2 regions of the Microbacterium xanthum genome follow, and region 1 is predicted to be linked to the other one. Evidence: predicted binding sites of a transcription regulator. Region 1 holds the regulator's gene; the other holds the start of a gene.

The links. Region 1 encodes LexA, which represses DNA repair genes until DNA is damaged. Its sites were predicted from a motif close to TCGAACANNTGTTCGA; they were not measured.
Region 2: RZO50_RS03515 (HNH endonuclease signature motif containing protein) is a predicted target of LexA. The motif match lies at 2,921-2,936, and genes of this name have one in related genera.

Annotation. Positions count from the first base shown of each region.
Region 1 is NZ_JAWHUE010000002.1:944,108-950,080, reverse strand. Features, by position in the region: gene hisH (imidazole glycerol phosphate synthase subunit HisH) at 1-531, opposite strand, end outside; gene hisB (imidazoleglycerol-phosphate dehydratase HisB) at 528-1,127, opposite strand; gene RZO50_RS09860 (histidinol-phosphate transaminase) at 1,124-2,218, opposite strand; gene RZO50_RS09855 (LysM peptidoglycan-binding domain-containing protein) at 2,244-2,600, opposite strand; gene lexA (transcriptional repressor LexA) at 2,880-3,560, shown strand; gene RZO50_RS09845 (hypothetical protein) at 3,631-5,058, shown strand; gene RZO50_RS09840 (S9 family peptidase) at 5,097-5,973, shown strand, end outside.
Region 2 is NZ_JAWHUE010000001.1:740,854-746,826, reverse strand. Features, by position in the region: gene RZO50_RS03520 (amidohydrolase family protein) at 1-1,334, opposite strand, end outside; gene RZO50_RS03515 (HNH endonuclease signature motif containing protein) at 1,439-2,842, opposite strand; gene RZO50_RS03510 (DUF2510 domain-containing protein) at 3,045-3,434, shown strand; gene RZO50_RS03505 (DUF2087 domain-containing protein) at 3,461-4,006, opposite strand; gene RZO50_RS03500 (maltokinase N-terminal cap-like domain-containing protein) at 4,096-5,352, shown strand; gene treS (maltose alpha-D-glucosyltransferase) at 5,375-5,973, opposite strand, start outside.

The DNA of each region.
Region 1 (5,973 bases):
GAACGGCACACCGTGCTCGCTCCACGTCAGAACAGGCTCAGCGAAGGGGCGCTGCGCGTCCATCGTCCACGTCTGGGCCGCATAGGAGTGCACGAAGTAGAACCGCTCATCTTCAAGACCGCGGAACAGGCGGCTGCCTTCACCCGCTTGCACCGTATTCCATCCCATGTGGGGCAGAACCGGCGCGTCGAGCTCGGTCACCGCGCCCGGCCACTCGCCCAGCCCGGGGGTGTCGGCTCCGCGCTCGACGCCGTGCTCGAAGAGGACCTGCATCCCGACGCAGATGCCCAGGACGGGTCGGCCACCGGCCAACCGCCTCCCGATGAGCTCGTCGCCCCGCTGCTCGCGCAGCGCCGTCACTACGGCATCGAACGCACCCACGCCCGGCACGACGAGACCATCGGCGTCCAGCACCAGGGAACGGTCTCGGGTGAGGCGCGCATCCGCCCCGGCCGCGATGAGGGCTTTGACCGCGGAGTGGACGTTTCCCGAACCGTAGTCGAGGACCGCGACCAGCGGCGCACCGGTCACAGCGCACCCTTGGTGCTCGGTACGCCCTCCACCAGCGGATCGAGGGACTTCGCCTGCCGGAACGCGCGCGCGAACGCCTTGTACTCGGCCTCGGCGATGTGGTGGGGATCGCGCCCCGCGAGCACGCGGACGTGGACCGTCAACGCCGCCTGGAAGCTCAGCGCCTCGAACGTGTGCCGCACGAGCGATCCGGTGAAGTGGCCGCCGATCAGGTGGTGCTCGAAGCCGACGGGCTCCCCGGTGTGCACGAGGTAGGGCCGGCCGCTGATGTCCACGACCGCCTGCGCCAGCGCCTCATCCAGCGGAACGAGAGCGTCGCCGTAACGGCTGATTCCTGCCTTGTCGCCCAGCGCCTCTCGGATCGCCTGTCCGAGAACGATTGCGACGTCTTCGACGGTGTGGTGCGCATCGATGTGCGTGTCGCCGGAGGCCCGCACGGTCAAATCGGTCAGCGAGTGCTTCGCGAATGCCGTGAGCATGTGGTCGTAGAACGGCACGGAGGTGTCGATGCTGCTGCGTCCGGTGCCGTCGAGGTCGAGCTGCAGCTCGACGGTCGACTCGCTGGTCGAGCGCGTGAGCGAGGCGGTGCGGGTCATGACGTCGATCCTAACGAGGCGAGGGCCTCCAGAAAGGCGGTGGTCTCCGCCTCCGTCCCCGCCGTGACGCGGAGGTGGTGCGGGATCCCCACGTCTCTGACGAGGATGCCCCGGTCGTAGAGCGCGCGGAAGGTCGCGGCGGGATCGTCGACCCCACCGAAGAGGACGAAGTTCGTCCACGACGGGTGCGGCTGGTAGCCGAGCGCCTCGAGAGTCGCGGAGATGCGGTCGCGTTGCGCGACGATCTCGTCGACCATGCCCAGCATCACCGGCGCGTGCCGGAGTGCCGCGGTGGCGGCCGCCTGCGTGAGCGCACTCAGGTGGTACGGAAGACGAACCAGGCGCAGTGCGTCGACGACCGCCGGGTCGGCCGCCAGGTATCCGACGCGCGCCCCGGCGAAGGCGAACGCCTTCGACATCGTGCGGGAGACGATCAGGCGCTCGCGCCCACCCAACAGCGTGATCGCAGAGGGCTCGTCATGCGGCGCGAACTCCTCGTACGCCTCATCCACGACGACGATGCCGCGACTCGCCTCGTAGACCGCCGCGATCACGTCGAGGGACATCGGGGTGCCCGTGGGGTTGTTCGGTGCGCAGAGGAACACGACGTCCGGATCGACATCGGCGACCTGCGCGGCGGCGGTTTCCGGCGAGAGCGTGAAGTCATCCTCACGGGCCCCCGCCACCCAGGTTGCCCCGGTCGCCCGCGTCAGCAGCGGGTACATGGAGTACGTCGGGCCGAACCCGAAGGCGGTCCGACCAGGCCCACCGAAGGCCTGGAGGACGTGCTGCAGCACCTCGTTGGAGCCGTTGGCCGCCCAGATCTGCTCCGGGGTGACACCCTCGCCGAGGTAGTCAGCGAATGCCTCCCGAAGCGCAGGGAATTCGCGATCGGGATACCGGTTGACATCGCGCAGAGCAAGAGCGATCGAGTCGAGAATGTCGCCGGCGACCTCATCCGGCACAGGGTGGGTGTTCTCGTTGACGTTCAACGCCACCGGCAGGGGCGCCTGCGGGGCACCATACGGTGTCATACCGCGGAGGTCATCACGGAGCGGGAGGTCGTCGAGGCGAGCAGTCACCTCTCCCATGGTACGGGCGCGGGGCCGATCGGTATCACCGCCCGTCGGCGGCGTACTGCGCCGGAATCGCCAGCTCCTGACCGGCGGACACCGATACTCCGTCGAGCGCGTTCAATCGGGCGATGTCGTCGATGACGTCGCGCGGGTCACTGGCCGGCGCCACTCGTTCGGCCACGGCCCACAGGGACTCGCCGGCACCCACGACGACCGTCGAGAAGGACGCGGGATCGGCGCCGACGTCGCGGGAGGCCAGCGCCGAACCCCCGCTCACGACCGCGGCCGCGACGAACGCCGACAGCGGAAGCGCCACGATCCCCGCGACGACACGACGACCGCGGGCGGTCAGGCGCAGACGGGTACGGGGCTGCGAGGTGATGGTGATCGCGGTCATCTCTACTCCTCCTCCTCGGGAAGAGGTTCGCACCGAGCCACTCGGCCGGGAGCAGCCGGTGCGAACCTCTCTTCCGAAGCTATCTTCGAGTCTCTATGCTGTCAAGGGGCCGAAACTCGCGTTCTCACTCGAACACGACACGCGGCGCCGTTGCGGGCCGCACACCGAACGGGCGGATACGGTTTCGATGAGCACACCTCACCACGGGCCTCCGACATTCGAAGGCCAGTGCCCCTCTCGACGGGAAGACGACGCGGGGCGACCAGACAGGAGTACGAGATGACAGAGCCGAACGCACGCGCACGCGCTCAGACCCGGCGCCGGCGCAGCCTGAGCGACAAGCAGCTCGCGATCCTCGAGGTCATCCAGCGGTCGATCGCCAAGCACGGGTATCCGCCGAGCATGCGAGAGATCGGCGACGCTGTGGGACTGAAGTCGCTGTCGAGCGTGACCCACCAGCTCAATCAGCTCGAGCTGAGCGGGTATCTGCGGCGCGACGCCGGCAAGACCCGCGCGATGGAGGTCCTGATCGACCTCCCCGGCGCGAGCACCGAGAACCCTGCCGACGCCGCACCCCCGGTCGGTGATGCCGCAATGGTCCCTCTGGTCGGACGAATCGCCGCCGGAGTGCCGATCACGGCGGACCAGCAGATCGACGAGGTGTTCCCTCTGCCCCGTCAGCTGGTCGGCAAGGGAGACCTGTTCATGTTGAAGGTCTCCGGCGAATCGATGATCGACGCCGCGATCTGCGACGGTGACTGGGTTGTGGTCCGTTCGCAGCAGACCGCCGAGAACGGCGACATCGTCGCGGCGATGCTGGACGGCGAGGCGACGGTGAAGACCTTCCGGCAGCGCGATGGCCATGTCTGGCTGCTCCCCCGCAACTCGGCCTTCGAGCCGATCCTCGGCGACGAGGCCGTGGTCCTGGGCAAGGTGGTCGCGGTGATGCGCGCGGTCTGATCGCTCACAGGCGTGCGCAGACCCCGGTCGACCCGACAGAATGGGCAGACCGACCCTAGGGAGCCTCGCCATGCCCACGACCGACATCGACGATCTCCGCGCCGAGATCGAACGCCTCCGAGCAGAGAACGCCGATCTCCGCTCGCACGCAGCCGTGCCGGACGTCGAACCGGCGGGCTCCGATCGCGTCGCACGGTCGGGCTGGTGGCGCGCGCTGATCTCAGCGGTGTGCATCGTCCTGGCGGGAATCCTCGTGCCCGTGTCGGTGGTCGGCACATGGGCGCGCGCGGAGCTGGTCAGCGAAGACGCCTTCGTGCAGACCTTCGGCCCCCTGGCCGATGACCCGGATGTACAGCAGCTCGTCATCGACCAGGCCTCGGCGGCCGTGAACGACGCGGTCGACGTGGCCGGCCTCACCAACGACGTGATCGACGGGGTGCAGAGCCTGGATCTCCCCCCGGCAGCCTCCTCGGCGCTGGACCTGCTCCGGCAGCCCGCGGTGCAGGGCGTGCAGGGCCTGATCGACTCCGCGATAACAGGTGTCGTGCAATCCGATGCCTTCCCCCAGGTGTGGCGCACCGCGCTCGTCGCCAGCCACCGCGCTCTGGTGGCCGCGGCCACCGGGGACGAGTCCACCGCCATCGCGATCGATGACACCGGCGCGCTCGGCATCCAGCTGGGGCCGATCATCGACGAGCTGAAGACGCAACTGGTCGACCAGGGCTTCGGGTTCGCGTCCTCGATCCCGACGATCAACCAGACGATCGTGATCGTGCAGGCCGACAGCCTGCTGCTGGTGGGAACGGTCTACAACATCGCCGTCACGGCCGGCTACTGGATTCCCTTCATCGCCCTCGGGCTCGCCGCGGTCGGGGTGCTCGTGGCCCGACGCCGCTCCACGGCTCTGCTCGGCGTCGGAGTGGCGATCACGGTCGGCGCGGGGCTTCTGGCCGTCGCCCTCACGAGCGCTGCGGCCGTGCTCAGCCTCAATGCACCTGCGCTCGGGATCCCTGCCCGCACCCTCGAGGCCATCTACTACACCGTCGTCGGCGCGATGCGCGACACCGCCGTCGTGCTCACGTTCCTCGGCGTGGTCGTCGCGGTCGCCGCGTGGCTGAGCGGACGCTGGGCGCCCGCTCGCCGCATCCGCGCGCTCACCGGATCCCTCACCGCGTCGGCCCGCGGCGGACTGCGTCGTCGCGGGCTCGACACCGGTGCGTTCGGCGACTGGATGCACCGGCAGCGCGTGCTGGTGCGGATCGTCATCCTTGTGCTCGCGGTGATCCTTCTGTTCGCACTGCGCCCGCTCACCTTCGGCGACATCGTTCTGGTCGTCGTGCTCGCACTCGCCGTGTGGCTCATCGCGTCTCTGCTCGAAAAGGACCCCTCCGGCGCCGACGAGCTCGCCGCTGCCGAGGCGTCCGATGAGGAGACCCCGATCGCCGTCGACGCCGACACGGTGATCGTCGAGGAGGGGGCCTCCCCGGCTGCGAAGTGACGGTCGAGGTCTCCCTCGGGCCGTCGTACGGTGGGAGGGTGACCTCAGTGCTCCCTTACGGCTCCTGGCCCTCGCCGATCACCGCCGCCGCGGCATCGTCGTCATCATCCCGCGTCGACGGCGCACGGTTCGTCGGTGATGACATCTGGTGGGGGGAACCCGTGCCCGCGCAGGCGGGACGCGTCGCCGTCCGACGTCGTGGCGTCGACGGGCAGTCGGAGGATGTCCTGCCCGAGCCCTGGAACGCACGCAGCGGCGTGCACGAGTACGGCGGTGGCGCCTGGACGGCGGCCGACGACGGCACCCTGTTCTTCGTCGAGAAGACCGATCAGCGCGTGTACGCCGCCGTGGCCGGCGCCGTCCGCCCCCTGACTGCGGCGGCGGGAGACGTGCGACACGGGGGGCTGGTCTGGCAGGACGGCGTCCTCCTCGCGGTCCGCGAAGATCACACCGCCGACAACCGCGTACCCGCCCGCGCGATCGTGCGGATCCCCACCGACGGATCGGCGGCGGACGACCCGACGCGGATCGCCACGATCGTGCGGGGCAGCGACTTCCTCGCGCAGCCGGCGCTCTCCCCGGACGGGAGCCGATTGGCGTGGGTCGCGTGGGACCATCCGCACATGCCCTGGGAGCGCGCCGAGGTGCGCGTCGGCCGAATCGACGCCGGCCGCGTGCGCACGTGGACGACGCCGGCCTCGGGCGAGCGCTCGGTCCTGCAGCCTCGCTGGCTCGATGACCGGACGCTCCTCTACGTCGACGATGCTTCCGGCCGATGGAACCTCATGAGGTGGACCGTCGGCGAGGAACCGCCCACCACGTCCTTCGCCCCCGCCGACGCCGACACGGGCGGCGGACTGTGGGTGCTCGGTGCGTCCTGGTACGGCATCGCCGGCGACCACGTCGTCGCCATCC
Region 2 (5,973 bases), on a different contig from region 1:
AGCCACTGCTGTCGGCGCTCGAACAGTCCCGGCACGAGGGTGCGCACGCGCGCGATGAGTTCGTCGACGTCGGCGGTGACGAGCTCTCCGCCGCGCACGACGATGTCGCCGGCGACCATCGTCATGTCCACGTCCGACCCGCGGACGGCGTGCACCAGGTTGTGGTGGATGTTGGCGTGACCGCCGGCGGGGAGGAACGGCGTCATGCGCGGGGTGTCGGTCCGCACCGCGACGAGGTCGGCCTGCAACCCGGGAGCGATGCGACCGAGCCGGTCGCCCTGACCGATGGCGGCGGCCCCGCCGCGGGTGGCCATGTGCATCACCTGCCACGAGTCCATGGCGGCGGCATCCATCGACCGGAGCTTGCCGAGCAGCGAAGCGACCTTCATCTCCTCGAACATGTCGAGGTTGTTGTTCTCCTTCTCACCGTCGGTGCCGAGGCCGACATTGACCCCGGCGGCCAGCATCTCGGCGACCGGTGCCATGCCGCTGGCGAGCTTCATGTTCGAGATGGGGTTGTGCGAGACGCCGACACCGCGCTCGGCGATCAGATCGACCTCTGCCTGATCGAGCCACACCGCGTGCGCCAGCATCGCGCGCGGGGTGTCGAAGAAGCCGTGCTTGTCGAGCGCGAAGATCGGGCGCATCCCGTATCGGCTGTCGAAGTCGGCGAGTTCGATCTCGGACTCGCTGCAGTGGGTGTAGATCCCGGTGTCGAAGTGGCGGGCCATGTCGATCGCGCGTTTCTGCCCGGCCTCGTCGGCGTAGAACCAGTGCTCGAGGCCCACCCACGGCATGATGCGGCCACCGGCGGCGCCGGCCCACTCCCGCAGCATCCGCTCGTTGTCATCGAGGGTGTCGAAGTAGTCGAAGTCCGGGTGCTCGCCGACGTAATTCACCGTCACGACGCGGTTGCCGAGCCCCTGGGCGGCGCGCGCGGCGCCGTCCATGTACCGCCACATATCGACGACGGTCGTCGTGCCGGACAGGAGACCCTCCGCGTAGCAGAGCCACGCGGCCGCCTCGGCCTCGTCGGGCCGCAGCACGCGGTGCATCGGGTCGATGTGCAGCCGCAGCCACTCCCACACCGGCAGGTGTTCGGCCGTACCGCGCAGCATGCCGGAGTGGTGGTGCGCGTTGATCAGGCCGGGAATGAGAACCCGGTCGGTGAGGTCGACCCGTTCAGCAGCGGGATGCTGCGCCGACAGATCAGCGACCGGCCCGACGGCGCTGATCGTGTCGCCGGTCACGACCACGGCGGTGTCGGTGAGGACGTCGAGGGAATCGTTCATGGTCACAACGGCGTCGGGGACCAGCAGACGGGAAGCGTTCATCGGCATCGATAGTAAGAGGCAATCGTGTATTGCTCGAGGCAATCGCGTTTCGATGGTGTTTCCCGCCCCCCCCCGTCGTCCACAGGCGGCGCGGCGGCATCGAATCAGAACGGCGCGGCGGGCGGTGCTGACGTGCGAGTCGGGCCGGGTGGGTCGGGGGAGAACATCACTCGAGGTGGAGGCGTCTCGATGTGGCGGAGCCCCGAGGGCGCGATGAAGTGAAGGGTGCCCCCCGGGCGTTGCGTGACCGTCCACGGTGTCGCGTGCTTCAACGTGTGATGCCGTCGACAGAAGGCTCCGACGTTGTCGACGTCGGTTCGGCCACCGTGGGCATGGTCTTTCCGGTGATCCCAATCGCACTCCCGGGCGGGACGCCGACATCCGGGGAATCGGCAGTGCACATCGCGGGCGAGGAGGTAGCGCTTCTGCGCCGAGGTGATGTGGCGGCGGTCGACGCTGAGGACAGCCCCGGTGATGGGGTCGAGGAACACCCGGTCGAAGCCGGGAGCGTGTCCGGCGAGCACCTTCGCCGTCTCCGGGTCGACAGCGCACGCCCCGTCGAGCTGCGCCCCGCCGGAGGTCGTGCCGGCGAGGGTGGACGCCGGGACGGTGAGCTGCACGTGCGCTCGAATCGCCCCCAACCCGCCTTCGACCGTGTCGCCGATGGGGTCGATCGTCGGCGCGGCGGTGAGAAGCATGTCCATCAGCACGTCGGTGCGGATCTGATCGATGCCGCGCTCGTCGACCCCGATGTCTCGACGGGGGCTTCCGGCCGCGTCCGCGGCGGCCCCGCCCGGGGCGGAACGGGCGGTGACGGGGTCCTCCGCCGGAGGGTCGACGGTGCGGCGCGCGGCGCGATCCGCATCTCTGATCGCGCGTGCCTGGCGGGTCAGTCGGTCGTGAATACCGTGGATCTCGGTCACCGGTCCGATCGCTCCGAGCATCGCCATCCCGTCGCGGAGGTCTTCGACCCAGACCCTCCGCGTGAGTGCCGCCGCGTCGTGGCGCTCCTGGATCGTCTTCGGGTCGTGCTTCTCGGCGACCTGCTCGGCGAATGTCCGAGTGCGCGCCGCGGTCGTGGTCTCGGCGTAGGCGAGAACGTCGCTCTCGTATGCGGAGCGGGCCTCCGGGTCCTCGAGCTCGGCGCCCCTCTCGACGATGACAGTCAGGTGGCGCTGGGAGATTCGACCCTCGCGCAACGCGTCGTAGCTCGCGGGAAAAAGGGTCACCGCGCGATGAGCCTCGAACAGCCGTGACTGCAGCACCCGATCGCTCTCCCGGGTGGCGGCCCCGATCTCCGCCGCCATCGCGCGAAGCGGCATCTCACGTTCTTTCGTCGACGCATCACGCAGACGCTCTGTCTGCTCGACGGTGAAGGCATACGCCTCCGCGTGCAGAGCTGTCTCCTCGGCGAAGATCCGCGCCTTCACCGCGGCGATCTCCCTGGCGCGCAGCGCGAACCGACCGGTCTTCGCCGCGTCAGCGGGGTCGTGCGCTTTCGAAGTCATCTTCACCTCGGGACTGGGGTCTGCGCTTCCAAGTGTAGAACAAAACAACGAGTAACGCCATGTTTCCCGACAATCCCATCGAACAAATCTTCCCATCGGGTGTGCGCGGCTCACCCGTCCCGCGAGCGCCGGGGAGGCGATGTCCGCAACCCCGCTACGGTGGGCAGGAGCCGGATCGGGGGATCCGGCGGACGGGGGAGTCATGGCGAATGCGCAGGCAGGCTGGTACGACGACGGCACCGGGCAGAAGCGGTGGTGGACCGGCGAGAAGTGGACCGACGACATCCAGCCGCCCCCGCCGACGGAGCCCGGCATCGGCGGGATGATCAGCCGCGCGCAAGCGGATGCGGTCGCGGGCGCCCAGCCCCGTCCCGCACAGACCGGGATGAGCTACGTCGTGCTGCAGGTCGTCTTGAAGGAGAAGTTCTTCGGCTCCGGGTCGAACAACCTCGTCGAGCTCGAGGGCGTCATCAACCGGCAGGCTGCGCTCGGCTATCGACTCCACACGATCAGTACCGCCTCGTCGGGCAGCACGGGCTTCGGTGGCGGTGACCGCATTCAGGCGACCCTGGTCTTCGAGCGCCTGGTCTGAGCGCCTGCTCTGAGCTCCCGCTGCGGTTACCGCTCCCCGGGTGCGGGCAACGCGTACTCCGTGCCGGAGGGGGTGCGTTCGATCAGACCGTGATCGACGAGGTGGCGGCGCAGGATCGCGACGTCGTGGGCGTGGCCGCTCAGCCGGGCGTTGAACTGCTGCTCGGACAGGACCTCTCCGGGGTCCAACACCGAGGGTGCGACCCAGGAGAGCAGTTCGGCACGCACCTGCGGATTCGATGGGTACACCGCAATGCGCCCGCCGGCGTCGAAGAACCGCGCGAGACCCGTCGGTTTGGGCGGTGCGGGTGCCGCGGCGAGGAGATCGGCGAACACCGCGTTGTCCGCCGCAAGACGCCCGTTCTGCTCCCGAACCAGGCCGGACTGCGTCAAGACCCTGGTGATCTGCCGACGCCGAGACGGCGACAGGGTCTGCAGGGTGGCGCTGTGCACGCCGAGGGTCAGTTCCGCATGGACGCGTCGCGCCGTCTCATTCGCCAGGGCTGCGACCACCGCACGCCATCGGTGCGGCGCGACCTCGACGGCCTCGCCCGTGTCCGCCGGCTCGCTCATCCCTCCACGCTAGGCGGTGCAGGGTGGCACGCGATGCCCGCCCGCGTCCACCCCTTGTGTCGCGCCCCCGATACGCGTCACGGTAGAGCGTGGACTTCCTCGATGCGCTCGCGACCTGGATGACGACTCAGCGCTGGTACGCCGGAAAAGGGCACCAGTCGCGCTTGAGGATCCTCGACGCGCAACCCGGACCGGCCGGCAGCACGCGCTACCTCGTGATGGACGACGCCGGGACGCTCCCGACGCTCTACCACGTCCCCCTCGTCGCGGCCGGACCCGACGACGTCGCCGACGTGGTCGACCCCGCGGAGGGGCGCGCCTACGTCGACGCGGCGCGGCAGCACGACTTCGCGGTCGAATCCCTCGCGGAGATGGGGGTGGATGTGCGCCGCATCACAGGGGCGCGCGTGCTGACGGGGGAGCAGTCGAACACCTCGATCGTGTTCGAGGAGCGCGGCGAGCCCACCATCATCCTGAAGCTGTTCCGCACCCTCCACCACGGCGAGAACCCCGACGTCACGGTGCAGCGCGCCCTGAGCGTCGCCGGGTCGCCCTACATCCCGCGGTTCTTCGGCAGTCAGGATGCGTCCTGGCCGGATGTCGGGCGTGAGTCCGGTTCGGCGCAGGGCACGATCGGCTTCGCACAGGAATTCCTGCCCGGCGTGCGCGACGGCTGGGCGATCGCGCTGGAGGCCGCCCGCGACGGCCGCGACTTCACCGAGGCGGCCCGCGACCTCGCGATCGCCGTCGCCGGCGTGCACGGCGCGCTCAGCGTCACCCTCGAGACGACCGAGGCGGCCCCCGATGTGGTGGCGGCGATCGGATCCGCGTGGGGTCGCCGGTTGCGGATCGCGGCGTCCGAGGTGCCCGCGGTCGCGGATCGCGTCGACGCGATCGACGCCGTCTACCGCGCCGCCCTCGACGACGAGTGGCCTCAGCTGCAGCGCATCCACGGTGACCTGCACCTCGGTCAGGTGCTCGCCGTGCCCGGGCGCGGCTGGCGCCTGGTCGATTTCGAGGGCGAACCGCTGCGTCCGATGGAGGAGCGGGCGATCCCCGACCTGCCGCTGCGCGACGTGGCCGGAATGCTGCGGTCGTTCGATTACGCCGGCGCGGTCGGCGGCGGCGCAGACGCGGCCACCTGGACGGCCGACTGCCAGCGCACCTTCATCGACGCGTACGCGACCGCGGCCGGCTCCGCCGACCTCGACGGGACGCTGCTGCGCGCGCTCGTGCTCGACAAGGCCGTGTACGAAACCATCTACGAGGCCCGGAACCGCCCCGACTGGGTCGCCGTTCCGCTGGCCGGGATCGACGCGGCGCTCACCTTCCGCAACGCCGTCTGACGACCCTCCGCGCGGGCGGCGGTCACCCCGTGGGCGCCTCCGGCGCATCCAGCAGGAGGAACATCGCCCCGTAGGGCGGCAGCGACACCGAGAAGCTGTGCAGGTCGTCGACGTGGCCGACCGTCTCGCCGCTCGCGCCGTCGACGACCTCACAGCCAGGGGTGAGGTGCTCGGAGTGCACGGTTCCCTCCGTCGGCTCCCCGGCGAAGTTCAGCACGGTCACCTGCAGCGGCGCCTCGACCTCGGGGTCGCCCTCGTCGAGGCGGTGCACCAGCACGAGCATGCCCGCGTGCGCGACCTGCGGGATGTCCACCTGGGTGGCCGTCGCGATCCCGTGACGACGGCGCAGATCCAACACTCCGGCCAGACGCGACGCGAACGACTCCGCGTCCTCCAGCTGCGCCGGGAGCGGACCGTACAGGGCGCGCGCCCGCGGCATCCCCGCCGCCGATCCGGTCGCCTTCGGGGCCACATCGAGCAGGTCGTGCGCGCCGCGCTCGATCCACCGGGTGTCTCCGGATGCGACGAGGTCGGCGACCTCGTCGGGCGCGACGGTGAGCATGCCGGTCAGATCCCACCCCGACAGGGCGAACACGCCCGGCTGCCAGGCGTTGTACGCGC